2 regions of the Streptomyces sp. NPDC038200 genome follow, and region 2 is predicted to be linked to the other one. Evidence: riboswitches for the same ligand, from Rfam matches in the RefSeq annotation. Region 2 holds a riboswitch; the other holds the start of a gene.
What was found. Region 2 has a riboswitch for thiamine pyrophosphate ahead of thiO (glycine oxidase ThiO). Riboswitches for the same ligand answer to the same signal wherever they lie in the genome.

Region 1 (7,924 bases), on a different contig from region 2:
TGGGAGATGCCCCCGCGGGCCATGGCCTGCACGGCGCGCGTCAGGGCATGGCGATTGGCGAACGCGATCGCCACCGAACCGGGCTGGTCCCTGAGGAAGAAGTCGCCGATCTCGCGGTCGACGGCGTAGTTGTCCTTGCCGCCGAGCAGATAGTCGTAGACCCGGGCGATGCTCGGTTTCGACTGATCAACCTCGGGGGTGCGATCGGTCATGGGAACCAGTCCTGTCCGTCGGCATGGCGTCGCCGCCATCGTAGGAGAACCGCCCCGGCCGGCAGGGCCGTTCACCGGTGATGCCCCGGGTGAGGTCGCGTGCCCGCATCGGGCGCCGGGGCGCCCCCGCGCCGCTGCTCCAGCCGCCGCTTCCCGCCGTGCTGCGATCCGGCCGAGGCCGCCGGGTCAGGGCCCGTCGTGTTCTTCGGCGGTCGACGGCGCGGGGCGCCCGGACTCGTGGCGGACCAGGATCGACAGCAGCTCCGCGACGGTGGCCGGGGCGTCCGCGGGATGACGCAGGAGCGTGCCGGGAGGGATGCGGTAGACATTGGAGCGGCCTTCCCGGACATGGGTCAGGTACCCGCCCTCCTCCAGGTCGGCGATGATCTTCTGTACGGCCCGTTCGGTGAGCCGGCAGCGGGCGGCGATGTCCCGGACGCGGGTGGTGCGGTCCTCGGCGATGGCGGCCAGCACCCGGGAGTGATTGGTCAGAAACGTCCAGCCTGCATGCGACTCCGGCGCTCGATCCATACACCCCAGCGTACGATCCCCGATTCGTGCGTTCAAAAGGCTGAATCCCTTTTCGTGTCTTGGTTGACGCGAAAGTCCGGTGAGGTGATGCTGGGAGTGCTCGAGAAGACGGCAGTGCGGGAGCTTGACATGTCCCATCACACGGATCTTCCTCCAGGCGAGGTCCCCTGCCCTGAGTGCGGCGCCGCGTTCGCGCAGACGTCGGCACCGGTGACCCTGAGCGTCGACGTGATCGACGGCCGCCTGCTGGTGACGGTGTCCGGCGAGCTGGACCTGGAGTGCGACCGGCTGCTGCGGCAGACGGCTCGCGAGGCGCTCGACCACGCCGACGGGGGTCTGGAACTGGATGTCGCGGGCGTCGAATTCTGTGACTGCTCCGCCCTCAACGTGCTGCTGCGCGTGCGCCGTCGCGCCCGCGAGGACGCCGAGAGCCTCGTTGTGCGCGCCACGAGTCCGGCGGTGGAACGCCTGCTGGCCCTCACCGGCACGCTCCCGCTCCTCCCGGCGGGCTCCGCGGGGCCGGAGGAGCACCCGGCCGCCGCCCCGGAGCCCGCACACGCCCGGGCGGCCCCTGCGGCAGGCTCGTCCGATGGCGATCTCGCGGCCGAGAACGCGCAACTGCACCGGGCGCTGCAGACCCGTGCGGCGATCGACATGGCCCGGGGCATGCTCATGTCGTCCTTCCGGCTCAGTGCCCGGCAGTCCTGGCAGGTGCTGGTGACGGCGTCCCAGCACAGCAACACGAAACTGCACCTCGTCGCCGAGGCCCTTCTGCGGACCACCGCCGGCCAGGCGCTGCCCGCGCCCCTCGCCGACCACCTGGCCGCCGCGGTGCAGGCGCACGGCAGCCCGGCGGAGTAGAACACCCCCGGCACCCCCGCCCCACGCCGGACCTCTGCAGGGACCGCGGCACGCTCCCCGCCGCGCGGGCGGCGGCACCGGTGGGCGGGCGGCGGACAGTTGGGCCGGATGCCGCGTCCGGATGCGGGTCGCATCCGCCTCGTCACAAGATCCTGACCATGTGGATATTCACGGTGACCCCGTCCTGCCGTCGGCCGGTGCGACGCGGCGGTGCGCGTCATGCCATATCCACCGCTCTTGCCTGCGGCGTCCTGCTGGCCGGTGCCACGGCGTGCGACCAGGTGGCCGAGCGGAAGATCTCCGGCGCACCCGGCGCGGCGTCCGCCTATCCCGGTCAGGCCGTGGGCAGACGCCTTCCGGGCGTCGGGGACCGGATGTGGAGCCAGGTGCCGGCCGCCACCGGGCAGGCGGTGGTCGTCTACGGCGAGCGCGAGGATTCCCCCGACGGCCTCGCCGTGCTCTATCAGAAGCAGGGCTCGACGTGGGTGCGGACGGCGAGCTGGCCCGCGCACAACGGCAGGCTGGGCTGGACGGAGGACCACCGCATCGACGACGAGCGCAGTCCCGTCGGCGTGTTCACGCTCACCGACGCGGGAGGCACCCTCGCCGACCCCGGGACGCGGCTGAGGTACTGGCACGACGACAACGCCTACGCGACCATGCTGCCTCCGGAGCAGGCCCACGCCCATGACTTCGACTACGTCATCGCCATCGACTACAACCGGCTCAAGGGCGCTCCGCCGTTCGACTGGAGCCGCCCGGACGGGGTGGAGAAGGGCGGCGGGATCTGGCTCCACACGGACCACGGCGACGGCACCTCGGCCTGCGTCACCGTCCCCGAGTCCGGCATGAAGACCCTCCTGCGCACCCTGGACCCGGCGCAGTACCCCGTCATGGTGATGGGGGACCGCACCCACCTCGCCTCCTGAGGCCCGCGAGGCCCACGAGGCCCGCGAGGCCCCGGCACCCTGGCCCGGGCCGATGCCTCCGGTGACGCTTCGTGGCAGGCCGCGACGGCCTCGCGAGGGAGCAGCGGGCAGGAGCGCCCGGCCCGCTCGGGAGCCGCAGGCGGCCGGGTCGGGGGAGCGAGGACGGCCGTCCCGGGGGGCTGGTTCCCCGGGAAACGGGTGACGCGGCCCATAGGGCCCATGTCACGTCCTAAAGAAGACCGTAGACGCGCACTGCGGCAAACAGCGGCGAAAGTCCCCACATGCCCATTTTCCGGCATTTCTCCGAAGCTGGGTAGTACGTCACATTCTTGCCGTGGTCCCGGCAGGCCGCTAACCATGTTGCTCGTTGCCGCAAGCCGCAGAGCCGACCAGGCGTTGACCGCCGGACGCGCCCCCTGCGCCGTGCAGCACAGGGCCTCACCCCGACGCCCTGCAGGCCGCGACCGGTACCACCGGCCGGCGCCTCGAAAGACGTCCCACAGGAGAGTCCCTTCCTCATGACCGCGATCACCGCCACCCCCCGCCTCGCCCGCCTGCGCTCCCTCGCCCTGGCCGGCCTCGCCACGACCGGCGCCGCCGCTGCTTCCCTCACCCTGATGCCGGCCGCCGCGCACGCTGCCGAGGCCCCCCGCAGCGCCCACAGCGTCGCGGCCCCCACGCGAGAGGGCCGCACCGACTCCGGTGCCGTCGGCGGCGCGAACAGCCTCGACGGCTGGATCAAGAAGTCCCTGGCCATCATGAAGCAGAAGGGCATCCCCGGCAGCTACGAGGGCCTGCACCGCAACATCATGCGCGAGTCCGGCGGCAACCCCAACGCCCAGAACAACTGGGACGTCAACGCGCAGAAGGGCATCCCGTCCAAGGGCCTGCTCCAGGTGATCGACCCCACCTTCAACGCCTACCACGTCGCCGGGACCGCCCACAGCATCACCGACCCGGTCGCGAACATCACCGCGGCCGCCAACTACGCCGCGCACCGCTACGGCTCCATCGACAACGTCGACTCCGCCTACTGAGCCATGCGCGCGCCGGGCGCGCTCAGGTGCGGCGCCGTACGCGCAACGGCACGTAGAGAAGCAGAGCCGCGAGGAACGCCACCGGGTAGGCGAGGTCGGCGCCGTGCAGCGCCCGGGCGACCGGGCCCACGTACAGGCTGGTGCTCATGAACGGCACGGCCACGGCGAAACCGGCGACGAACGCCGCGAGAGCCGGCCACCACGGCTGCGGCTCCGCCTCCTCCGCCGCCAGATCGACCGGACGCCCGCCGCGTGCCCGCGCGCGGGCCGCCCAGTCGACGATCACGATCGCGACGAACGCGGGGATCCAGTAGCCGACGAACAGCAGCACGTTCTGGAAGCGGGCGGTGGTGTCGGCGGCATGCATCCACAGCACGAGCGGGAAACCGAGCACCGCGGCGAGCGCGGCGGCCACCGGCCGCGGCAGCCGCACACCGACCGTCTGCAGCGCCAGCGAGCCGCTGTAGTCGTTCATGGCGTTGCTGCACAGCGCCGCGAGAGCGATCGCGAGAAGCCCGAACGCGCCGAGCGCGCCGCCGCCGAGCAGCCGGTCCACCCCACGGGCGGTCTGGTCGGTGAACTGCGCGGCGCCCCACAGGCCGAGCGCCTGCACCGCGACGAAGGACACCCCGACACCGAGCAGGGTGCACCAGAACATGCGCGGACGGGACGCCGTCCGGGGCAGGTACCGGCTGAAGTCGCTGGCGTACGGGGCCCACGAGAGAGCGAGACTCAGGGCGATGGTGCAGGTCAGCACGAACGCGCCCGCCCGGTCCGCGCCGTGCGCGGTCGCGGCCGTCGCGGGCTGGGCACCGTGCGCGAGCTTCACCGCCAACGCGACGAGCGAGGCGCCGAGCGCGAAGGTCATCACCGTCTGCAGGCGGTGGATCGCCTCGTACCCGATCACGCCCAGCGCCCCCTGGGCCGCCAGCATCACCAGGACCCCCAGCCAGAACGGCCAGCCGAACAACTGGGCCAGCGCGTCCCCGCCGAACAGGCCGATCAGCGCGTCCCAGGCGATGGACGACAGCCACTGCAGGGCGCCCGGCAGAGCGACGGCCCGCCCGAAGGCCAGCCTCGCCAGCGGCAGCTGGCCCGCCCCGGTCCGGCTGCCCCAGGTCCCCAGGTAGGCCGTGGGCACCGCACCGATCAGGGTGCCGAGCACCACGGCGAGCAGTGCGGTGGCGAAGTCCAGTCCGAGGGCCGCCCCGACGGTGCCGGTGAACACGCCGGTCATCGTCAGGTTGGGGGCGAACCACACGGTGAACAGCCGCCGGGGGCTGCCGTAGCGGGCGTCCTCGGGCACCGGGGTGATGCCGCGCGCCTCCACCCGCAGATCCCCGGGGGCCGTCGGCATCCGGCCGTCGAAGACGCGCCGCGCCCGGGCGACGGCCGTCTCTTCATGGGCATGCGGCAACGACATACGACATCCCTCCGCCAGTCCTAACTGGTTCAGGTTCAACGGGTGTGATCTCAGCCCCCGCGCGGGGGCACCCCGTGTCCAGGTACGCCGGCCAGAATAGCCCGGCCCGGTGACCGGTTTCCGCCGGGACGGAGAGGGAGGGGTGTGCGCACGGCCGCGCTCACGGGCAACGATGGCCGGGGCCCCTCGAAAAAGGGGCCCCGGCCACCGTGCCGGACGACCGTGCCTGCTCGGCTGCTCACGCGGTGGAGCGGCCGTCAGGGCCGTCTCGTCTCCGACGAGCCGGTGCCGGCCGCTCGCGTTCAGCAGGCGCCGAGGTCCTGCCAGACACCCCACTCGCCGGTGGTGCCGGGCTCCTCGCCCGTCGTCCACCACTTGGCCTTCCAGGTGTGGCCCTTGTACGAGACCTGCTGGCCGCCGGTGTACACCTTGTCCTTGGCCCACGGGGCGTTCGTGCACTGGTTGCCGGAGCCGCCGGTGATGGTCAGGGAGTAGGTCGCCGCGTGGCTGCCCGGGGCGCCCGCGCCGGTCACGGTGACCGTGTAGGTGCCCGAGGCCGCGGCCGAGGTGGTGGCCAGGGTGAGCGTGGAGGTGCCGCCCGCGGTGACGGACGTCGGGCTCAGGGAGGCGGTGACACCCGCCGGGGCCCCGCTGACGCTGAGCTGCACGCTCTGCGCGTCACCCTTGGTCACGGCCGTCTTCACGGTGGCCGTGGCGGACTGGCCGGCCGTCACGGAGCCGGAGGCCGGGCTGAGCGCGACGGAGAAATCGTTGGACGGGGTGGTGGTGGTGCCGGTGAACGGCGCGAAGATGTGCGTGAAGTCCCACGTGTTCTGCTGGATGCCCGAGCAGTTGTCCGCGGCGGCCCCGCCCGCGCAGCCGCCGTTGTCGCGCTGCAGCGCCCAGAAGGACAGGGTGTTGATGCCCTTGGCGACCGCCCAGTCGTACACGGTCCGGGCGTTGGCCAGGGTGAAGGTCTCCGCCTTGCCGAAGTCGTCGACGCCCGGCATCTCGGTGACGCCGACCATGTTCCACAACTGGGCCGGGCTCTTGCCCGGGTACAGCTCGGCGAGCAGGTCGTACAGACCCTGGGCGGCCGTCTGGGTGTCCTTGGCCATGTCGTGGGCCTGGTTGTCGTAGTAGTCGAACGTCATGAGGTTCACGACGTCGACCCGGGTGCCGTTGCTCACCGCGTTGCGCAGCAGCGCCTCGCCGTTGTCGGCGGGACCGTGCGTGGTGGTCGGCAGGGTGTAGGAGATCTCCACCTTGCGCCCGTTGGCCGCCGCCCAGTCCTCGACCAGCTTGATGGCCTTGTTGCGGCGGTCGATGGCGGCGGTGTTGTCGAGCGAGTCGACCTCGATGTCCATGTCGAGCCGCGAGATGTCGTAGGTGGTGATGACCTTCTCGTACGCGGCGGCGATCTGCTGGACGTCGGTGCAGCTGTCGGCGATCTCGGTGCCGGTGGTGTCGGCCGTGTATCCCCCGAAGGAGGGGATGACGTCGCCGCCGTTGGCCTGGATCGTCTTGATGTCGGCGCCGAAGGTCGAGGCGGCGATCGGCATGCTCGTGTCGCCGTTCCAGTACGGCGTGCAGGAGCCCTTGGAGGCGGTCTGCAAAAACGCCATCGTCAGGTGCTTGGCGCCCGACTGGGCGGACAGGGCGGCGGGGCTCTCACCGGTCCAGGCCTCGAAGTAGGGGGCGAAGACGTGGTTCGGCAGCGGTGTCGCGGCCTGGGCGGTGCCGGTTCCCGTGAGGGCGAGGCCCACCGCGGCCGCCGTGGTGGCGGCCGCGGTGAGGGCCGCGCGGAAGGAACGCACGAGTCTCATGTCAGTCCCGGTGTGTCGAGGGGTGGCCAATGTCCGTGCGCGGACAGGGTGTTGCCGACTACTGGAATAGCGCCCGCCACAGCGGCGGGTCAATGGTCTGGACCAAGAAGGGACTAGACCAATTCGGGGCGCCCGGGTGCCCCCTCCCTGTACAGGGCGCACGGCGGCGCAGTGGACCACGCGCGAACGTTCCACCAGTTCACGGCACCGGCGGCGCGAGGCCGGCGGGACGCGCGAAGGGCGGGCCCGGCCGTCCGCTCACACGGAGGTCGGCGTGTTCCGGGGCCACGTCGGGCCGGTCGGCCCGGAACCGGAGCGCCGGCGGTGGGGGAGCAGGGACGCCAGTGCCCACCGGCCCGGCCCGAGGACGGCGATGAGGAGGAAGGACCAGCAGAACATGGCCGCCGGTTCGCCGCCGTTCTCGATGGGGAGCGCCGCGTGGGCCTGGTGCACGTCGAAGTAGGCGTACGCCATGGACCCCGAGCACAGCACGGCGGCGACGCGAGTCCCGAGGCCGCACAGAACCAGCACCCCGCCGGCCAGTTGGATGGCCGCGGCCCACCAGCCGGGCCATGCGGCGAAGTCCGGCTCGGTGCCGTGCGGACCGCCCAGGACGCCGAACAGGGTGGCGGCTCCGTGGCAGGCGAACAGCAGCCCCACGACGATCCGGAAAAGCCCGAGCACGTGCTCCTTGCTTCTTTCCAGCGCTTCCATGGAAAGTGCTCCTCTCTCGCGCAGCGGCCCCGGGGGCGCTGCGCCGCGGTGGGGGATGCCGGAACGGTCTCGCGCGTGCGGGCGGGCCGGCCCGGACGGCGCCGGTGTCGAACTGTGAAGCATTCCGGCCAGGCTTGTCTAGACCAATAGGGAGGGGAAAACCGGGCCCCGGCCCGGTTTTCCGGAGCGGCCCTCCTCATTTCCCAAGCGGGCGCCCCGGTCCGGCAGTTCACCTTGTCCAGGCCCTTGACCGGGCCGGGTCCGCGGATATGGTCTAGACCTAATGGCGCACAGGTCCAGACCTGTGCCGCCCCTGCGCGAGCGGCGCCGGACCGCGCACAGCGCACGGCCGGCAAGGCGGCTGCACGGGCGCCGGTGTGGAACACCCCCG
Region 2 (7,924 bases):
AACTCGCGGGTGACCATGCCCGGCTCCAGGCCGTCCGCCTTCAGCCGTGCCCGCGCCTTGGCGAGCGGCTGTCCCGCCACGTTCGGCACGTTCACCGTCTCCGGTCCCAGCGACACGGTCAGCGTCACCGCGTCGTGGTCGCGGATCCGCGCGCCGGGCGCCGGGTCGCTGCCGATCACCGTGCCGCGCTCGACGGTGTCGCTGTAGGCGTGCTTGACCTGGCCGACCTCGAGCCCGGCCGCCTTCAGCCGGTCCTCCGCCTTCGACTCGGTCTGCGCCAGCAGCGGCGGCACCTTGGTGAACTGGCCGGAGTTGATGTACCAGATCCCGGTGCCCACGCCGAGCACCACCAGGACGGCCGCGATCACGGCCAGCACCGCGCGCGGGGGCCGTGCCGGGCGCCGGCGGGACGGCACGGGCGGGTTGCCGAAGCGGGCGGTGCGGTCGATGCCGTCCGCCGGGGCGCCCTCGAACGCGTCCTCGTTCACCGACAGCGGCCGGGGCACGGTCAGCGCGCGCGGGATCACACTCGTCCGGTCCTCGGCGTTGTCGTGGTCCGCGGTGAGCGCCTGCGGCGGCAGCGCGTCCAGCTGCGCCTCGGTCAGCGTCTGCCGGGCCTCGCGCACCCGGGCGAGCAGCGCCACGGCGTCGTGCGGGCGGATGTCCGGGGTGCGCGCGGTGGCCGACGCCACCAGCTCGTCGAGTTCGAACGGCAGCCCCGGCACGAGCGCCGAGGGCGGCGGCACGTCCTCGTGGATGTGCTTGTAGAGGACCTGGGCCGGGGACTCACCGGCGTGCGGCTTGGTGCCCGTCAGCATCTCGTACAGGACCACTCCGCATGCGTACACGTCGACACGCGGGTCGGTGGTGCCCTGCTCTATCTGCTCGGGCGCGAGATAGGAGACGGTTCCGAGCACGGCACCCGTGGTGCTGGTCACCGTGTCCACGGAGCGCACCAGCCCGAAGTCGGCGACCTTGACCCGGCCGTCGTCTCCTATCAGCACGTTCTCGGGCTTCATGTCGCGGTGTACGAACCCGGCCCGGTGCGCGGCGCCGAGCGCGGCGAGCACCGGCTCCAGGATGTCCAGTGCGGCCCGCGGCTGCACGGCGCCCCGCTCCCGCAGCACGTCCCGCAGGGTGCATCCGGCGATGTACTCCATCGCCAGGTAGACGTACGACCCGTCGGTCCCCTGGTCGAAGACCTGCACCACATTGGGGTGGTCGAGCCGGGCGACGGACTTCGCCTCCCGGATGAACCGCTCGACGAACGAACCGTCCACCGCGAGCGTCGGGTGCATCACCTTCAGGGCGAGCACGCGGTCCAGGCGGGTGTCCAGGGCCCGGTAGACCGTGGCCATCCCGCCGGCCGCGATGCGCGCGTCGACGCGGTACCGGCCGTCGAGCACCTGCCCGACGAGGGGGTCCTGAAGGGTCGTATCCACGAGAGGGGAGTCTACGAGGAAGGACCGACACGACCGCCCCGCCCACCGGCTTCGGAGCGGGACTGAAGCCGACCTGTGACGCGATGCACGCACGCGCGTGCGACGACCCCGCACGCGCGCCCCTCGGCCCCCCGACGGCGCCGGTTCCCGACGCATGCCGGGCGAGCGAGGGGCGGCTCCGGCGTGCGGGGGGTCAGAACGCGGGGCGCTCGGGATCCAGCACGGCCAGGCCCGCCGCGGGGGACGACGCCTCCGCGAGATACCGCCGCGGGATCCGCCCCGCCGACCGAGCCAGCCGGCCCCCTTCCACCGCGAGCCGCATGGCGGCGGCCATCCGCTCCGGGTCCTGCGCCCGCGTCACCGCCGACGCCAGCATCACCCCCGCACACCCCAGCTCCATCGCCAGCGCCGCGTCGGACGCCGTACCGGCCCCCGCGTCCAGGATCACCGGCACGCGCGCGTGCTCCACGATCAGCTGGAAGTTGTGCGGGTTGCGGATGCCCAGCCCGGAGCCGATCGGCGAACCGAGCGGCATGACCGCCGCGCAGCCGACGTCCTCCAGCTTCCGCGCGAGCACGGGGTCGTCGTTGGTGTACGGCAGCACCGTGAAGCCGTCGTCGACCAGGGTCTCCGCCGCGTCCAGCAGCTCCACCGGGTCCGGCAGCAGCGTCCGCTCGTCGGCGATGACCTCCAGCTTGACCAGGTCCGTGCCCAGCGCCTCCCGGGCGAGCCGGGCGGTCAGCACGGCCTCGCCGGCGGTGAAGCAGCCCGCCGTGTTCGGCAGCACCCGGATGCCGAGCTTCTCCAGCACCGACAGCACCGAGCCGTGCACGGCGGGGTCCACCCGGCGCATCGCGACCGTCGTCAGTTCCGTGCCGGAGGCGACCAGCGCCCGCTCCAGCACCTCCAGGCTCGGCGCCCCGCCCGTGCCCATGATCAGCCGGGACGAGAAGGTCAGGTCTCCGAGGACCAGGGGATCGTCGGCCATGGCTCAGCCTCCCTGTACGGCGGTGAGTACTTCGACCCGGTCGCCCTCGGCGAGGGCGGTCGTCGCCCATTCCGCCCGCGGGACGACGGTTTCGTTGACGGCGGCGGCCACCCCGCGCGGCGCCGCGGTGAGGGTGTGCACCAGCGCGTCCAGCGCGGTGCCGGGCGCGACCTGGCGGGGCTCGCCGTTGACGGAGACGGTGACGGAGGGGTTCATGCGGGCTGCTCCAGCTGCTCCAGGGCGGCACCGAAGCGCCGCGGGGTGAAGGGACGTGCCTCTGCGGGGAGTCCACCGGTGACCAGGGTGTGCGCCAGCACGTCCCCGGTGACCGGCGTGAGCAGCACCCCGTTGCGGTAGTGCCCGGTGGCCAGCAGCAGCCCGGCCAGGCCGGACGGGCCGAGTAGCGGCGCGTTGTCGGGGGAGCCGGGGCGCAGCCCGGCCCGGGTCTCGGTGAGCGGCAGCTCGGTGATGCCGGGCACCAGCTCGTGGGCGTCGCGCAGCAGCTCGTACACGCCGCCGGCCGTGACCGTCGTGTCCCAGCCCAGTTCCTCGCTGGTGGCGCCGACCACCAGTTCGCCGTTCTCCCGGGGCACCAGGTAGACCTGGCTGCCGCGCACCACGGCCCGCACGGTCCGGCTCAGGAACGGCGCGTACCGGCGCGGCACGGTCAGCCGCAGCACCTGCCCCTTCACCGGCCGCACCGGAGGCAGCAGCTCGTCCGGCACACCCGCGAGCCGCCCGCTCAGGCTTCCGGCGGCGAGGACCACCCGCTCCGCGCGCAGTGCGGTGCCGTCCGCCGTGGTGACGCCCACGGCCCGGTCCCCCGCGACGTCCAGCCGCTGCGCCCACGCGCGGTGGAACACCACCCCGGACCGCTCGCAGGCGGTCACCAGGGCCGCCGCCAGCCGGCGCGGGTCGATCTGGTGGTCCTCGTCGACCCGCAGCCCGCCGCGCACCCCCGGTGCGAGCATCGGCTCCAGACGGCGGCACTCCCGCCCGGACAGCCACTCGGACGTGAGCCCCGAGCGCTGCTGGAGCGCGTGCAGTTCGCGCAGGTGGGCGCGGTCGTCGGCGTCCAGCGCGACGGCGAGGGTGCCGCAGCGGCGGTAGCCGAGGTCCTGGCCGGTCAGTTCGGTCAGCTCGGCCACGAAGGCCGGGTAGCGGCGGGCCGACTCCAGGTTCAGGGCGAGCAGGGTCTCCTCGCCGTAGTGCAGCTCGGTGACCGCGGCCAGCATCCCGGCCGCGACCTGCGCGGCCCCGCCCCCGGGCTCGGGATCCACCACGGCCGTGGCGAGCCCGCGCTGCGCCGCCCGCCAGGCCGTGACCAGGCCGATGATTCCGCCCCCGACGACGAGGACGTCGGACGTACGTGAGGACATGGGCGTCCAGCCCCTCCCTTCGCCGGCATGACCCGGATCAGGTTCGTACGGTCGGAGGCCGCCAGCCTCCCTCTCAGCCCGGTGCGTCCGGGCTCCCGCGTGTGCTTGTACGGTGGCCACCCTAGCCCGCCCCCCTCGCCACTCGTAAGGGAGCCCCGCCCCATGGCCCGCTCGCTCGACGGACTCATCCTCGCCCCCGTGGCGGACCAAGCCCCAGGTCAGGTGGGCACCCGCACCCGGTTCACGTACCACGAGAAGGACGGCGAGATCTGGGCCGAGTACGCGGGCGGCGACGTCGTGCGCGGCCATCTGGTCGGCAGCCGCGAGGGAGACCGGCTGGACTTCCGCTACGTCCAGCTGAAGACCGACGGGACGACCTCCTCGGGGCACTGCGTGTCCGCGGTCGTGGAGCTGCCGGACGGGCGGGTGCGGCTGGAGGAGACCTGGGAGTGGGAGTCGCAGGCCGGCTCCGGCACGAGCGTTGTGGAAGAGGTCACGGAGCACGCCCCCTGACTGACGGATCGTCAATTGTCTATGGTGATCGGGTGAGCGAGCAGACAGCGGAAGAGGGCACGTCACAGAAGCGGCGCGTGGTCGTCGTCGGCGCGGGCATGGCCGGGGTGCAGACCGCGGTCGCCCTGCGGGAACAGGGGTTCCGGGGGCCCGTGACCGTCATCGGCGCCGAGCCGCACCAGCCGTACGACCGACCTCCGCTGTCGAAGGCGGTGCTGCTCGGCAAGGCCGAGGACTCCGCCTTCGACGTGGACTTCGAGTCCCTCGGGGTCGAGCTGCGGCTCGGCTGCGAGGTGCGGGGGGTGCGCCCGGCCGAGCACGAGCTGGACACCGAGACGGGACTCGTGCCCTACGACGTCCTGGTCCTCGCCACCGGCGCCGAACCGATCACGCTGCCCGGCACCGAGGGCGTGCCGGGAGTGCATCTGCTGCGCACCCTGGACGACGCCGAACGGCTGCGGCCCGTCCTCGCCCGGCAGCACGACATCGTGGTCGTGGGCGCGGGCTGGATCGGCGCCGAGTTCGCCACCGCCGCCCGCGAGGCGGGCTGCGCGGTGACCGTCGTGGAGGCCGCCGAGCACCCGCTCGCCGGGGCCCTGCCCGCCGAGGTCGCCGCGCCCATGGCCGCGTGGTACGCCGACAGCGGCACGGAACTGCGCACCCACGCGCGCGTGGAGCGCGTCGAGCCCGGCGAGGTGGTCCTCGCCGACGGCACCCGGCTGCCCGCGGGCGCCGTCGTCGTCGGCATCGGCGCCCGTCCCGCCACCGCCTGGCTGGCGGGCTCCGGCATCGAGCTGGGCACGCGCGGCGAGGTCCTCACCGACGACCGGCTGCGCACCTCCGCGCCGGACGTGTACGCCGTCGGCGACTGCGCCTCCTTCCCCTCGGCCCGCTACGGCGCACGGCTCCTCGTCCACCACTGGGACAACGCCCTCCAGGGCCCGCGCACGGTGGCCGCGAACATCCTCGGCGAGACCCCGGCGGTCTACGACCCCGTGCCGTACTTCTGGTCCGAGCAGTTCGGCCGGTTCGTGCAGTACGCCGGCCACCACGCCGCGGCCGACCGGCTGGTGTGGCGCGGCGACCCGGCGGGCCCGTCCTGGACGGTGTGCTGGCTGCGCGAGGACCGGCTGGTGGCCCTGCTGGCGGTGGGCCGCCCCCGCGACCTGGCCCAGGGCCGGCGCCTGATCGAGGCGGGCCGCACCATGGACGCCGAGGCTCTGGCGGACCCGGCCCGCCCCCTGAAGGACGCCACCTCCGGCTAGTACGTTCTCCCAGGTGGGGGTGGTCGACTTCCGACTGTCGGTGGCAGATGGCAGGCTAGATTCCGTGACCGAGATTGACGCAAAGATCGATGCTCTCGTCCCTGCCTGGCTCACCCTCCCCGACATCGCCGAACAGCTCGGCGTCGAGGTGACACGCGTCCGGCAGCTGGTCAAGGAGGGCCAGCTGATCGCCGTACGCCGAGGTGAGAACAAGGCACTGCACGTCCCCGCCGCCTTCATCGACGGGGACAAGGTCGTCAAGGGCTTGTCCGGGACCTTGACGCTCCTGCGGGACGACGGCTTCACGGACGAAGAGATGATCGAGTGGCTCTTCACCCCCGACCCGACCCTGCCCGGCACACCCGCGCAGGCCCTGAGCGAGAATCGCGGCACGGAGGTGAAGCGCCGCGCCCAGGCGCTCGCCGTCTGACCCGGCCCGCAGCAGCAGTGGCGTGCGGGCCGGACGCCCGCACGCCACCGCCCGGAATCACCGCCGGACACCGACCACGGGGGGACCCACGCATGTCCGACACCGCCCGCGCCGCGCTCGCCGACGCCCGCCTGTACCTCTGCACGGACGCCCGCAGGAGCCAGGGCGACCTGCCCGCCTTCCTGGACGCGGTCCTGGCCGGCGGTGTCGACATCGTGCAGCTGCGGGACAAGGGCATGGAGGCCGCCGAGGAACTGGCGCACCTGGAGGTCTTCGCCGACGCCTGCGCCCGGCACGGCAAGCTGCTCGCGGTCAACGACCGCGCCGACGTCGCCCACGCCGCCCGCGCCGACGTGCTGCACCTCGGCCAGGGCGACCTGCCGGTTCCCGCGGCCCGCGCGATCCTGGGCGACCAGGTGCTGATCGGCCGCTCCACGCACGCCGAGGCCGAGGCCGCCGCAGCCGCCGTCCAGGAGGGTGTGGACTACTTCTGCACCGGCCCCTGCTGGCCCACCCCCACCAAGCCCGGCCGCCACGCCCCCGGCCTGGACCTCGTCCGGTACACGGCGGGCCTCGGCACCGACCGCCCCTGGTTCGCGATCGGCGGCATCGACCTCGGCAACCTGGACCAGGTGCTGGACGCGGGGGCCCGGCGGGTGGTCGTGGTCCGCGCGATCACCGAGGCGGACGACCCGGGCGCGGCGGCGGCGGAGTTCGCGAAGCGGCTGCGACAGGGCTAGCCTGTCCCAAGGGGTGGACAGGAAACCGGCAATTCGGGCAAATTACCGGGGTTCGGTTGGGGGACCGCCCACCCCTGGCTAACCTGCCGGTATGGCCCTCGGAACCGCATCGACCAGGACTGATCGCGCACGCACCGTGCGCGACATCCTCGCCACCGGCAAGACGACGTACTCGTTCGAGTTCTCTGCGCCGAAGACCCCCAAGGGCGAGCGGAACCTGTGGAGCGCGCTCCGGCGGGTCGAGGCGGTCGCCCCCGACTTCGTCTCCGTGACCTACGGCGCCGGCGGCTCCACCCGCGCGGGCACGGTCAAGGAGACCCAGCAGATCGTCGCCGACACCACGCTGACCCCGGTCGCCCACCTCACCGCGGTCGACCACTCCATCGCCGAACTGCGCAACATCATCGGCCAGTACGCGGACGCCGGCATCCGCAACATGCTCGCCGTGCGGGGCGACCCGCCCGGCGACCCGATGGGCGAGTGGGTGCCGCACCCCCGGGGCCTGGCCTACGCGGCCGAACTCGTCCGGCTCATCAAGGAATCGGGCGACTTCTGCGTCGGCGTGGCCGCGTTCCCGGAGATGCACCCGCGCTCCTCGGACTGGGACACCGACGTCGCCCACTTCGTGGACAAGTGCCGTGCGGGCGCCGACTACGCCATCACACAGATGTTCTTCCAGCCGGAGTCGTATCTGCGGCTGCGCGACCGTGTGGCGGCCGCGGGCTGTGACACCCCGGTGATCCCGGAGGTCCTGCCGGTCACCAGCGTGAAGATGCTGGAACGGTTGCCGAAGCTCAGCAACGCCCAGTTCCCGGACGTCCTGAAAGAGCGGATCCTCGCAGCGAAGGACGATCCGGCGGCGGTACGCTCCATCGGTATCGACTTCGCCACGGAGTTCTGCGCACGGCTGCTGGCCGAGGGAGTGCCCGGACTGCACTTCATCACGCTCAACAACTCCACGGCGACCCTGGAAATCTACGAGAACCTGGGCCTGCACCACCCCCCGCAGGCCTAGACCGGCCGCAGCGCGATACGACACACTGCGTAGCGGCCACTGGGAGAGGGGCGTACATGGGCTGGACGGTCCTCTACATCGCGTTCGGCGGCGTCGCGCTGTGGTTGCTCGGCGAGGTACTGCTGCAGTACAAGGCGCGGCTGCGCTGGCGG

Region 1: linked by a shared signal. The riboswitch ahead of ACZ7KF_RS33690 (purine-cytosine permease family protein) and the one ahead of thiO (glycine oxidase ThiO) in region 2 are both predicted to bind thiamine pyrophosphate.

The regions. Positions count from the first base shown of each region.
Region 1 covers NZ_JBVJYH010000022.1:26,028-33,951, forward strand. Annotated here, with positions in the region: gene ACZ7KF_RS33665 (SAM-dependent methyltransferase) at 1-212, opposite strand, end outside; gene ACZ7KF_RS33670 (helix-turn-helix transcriptional regulator) at 399-743, opposite strand; gene ACZ7KF_RS33675 (anti-sigma factor antagonist) at 873-1,604, shown strand; gene ACZ7KF_RS33680 (hypothetical protein) at 1,763-2,533, shown strand; gene ACZ7KF_RS33685 (transglycosylase SLT domain-containing protein) at 3,052-3,570, shown strand; gene ACZ7KF_RS33690 (purine-cytosine permease family protein) at 3,593-4,993, opposite strand; TPP riboswitch at 4,983-5,078, opposite strand; gene ACZ7KF_RS33695 (chitinase) at 5,296-6,819, opposite strand; gene ACZ7KF_RS33700 (DoxX family protein) at 7,078-7,533, opposite strand.
Region 2 covers NZ_JBVJYH010000015.1:132,992-140,915, forward strand. Annotated here, with positions in the region: gene pknB (Stk1 family PASTA domain-containing Ser/Thr kinase) at 1-1,442, opposite strand, end outside; gene ACZ7KF_RS27670 (thiazole synthase) at 1,636-2,430, opposite strand; gene thiS (sulfur carrier protein ThiS) at 2,434-2,646, opposite strand; gene thiO (glycine oxidase ThiO) at 2,643-3,809, opposite strand; TPP riboswitch at 3,807-3,919, opposite strand; gene ACZ7KF_RS27685 (avidin-fold protein) at 3,972-4,322, shown strand; gene ACZ7KF_RS27690 (NAD(P)/FAD-dependent oxidoreductase) at 4,355-5,587, shown strand; gene ACZ7KF_RS27695 (Rv2175c family DNA-binding protein) at 5,652-6,017, shown strand; gene thiE (thiamine phosphate synthase) at 6,110-6,757, shown strand; gene metF (methylenetetrahydrofolate reductase [NAD(P)H]) at 6,849-7,772, shown strand; gene ACZ7KF_RS27710 (SCO2102 family sporulation regulator) at 7,829-7,924, shown strand, end outside.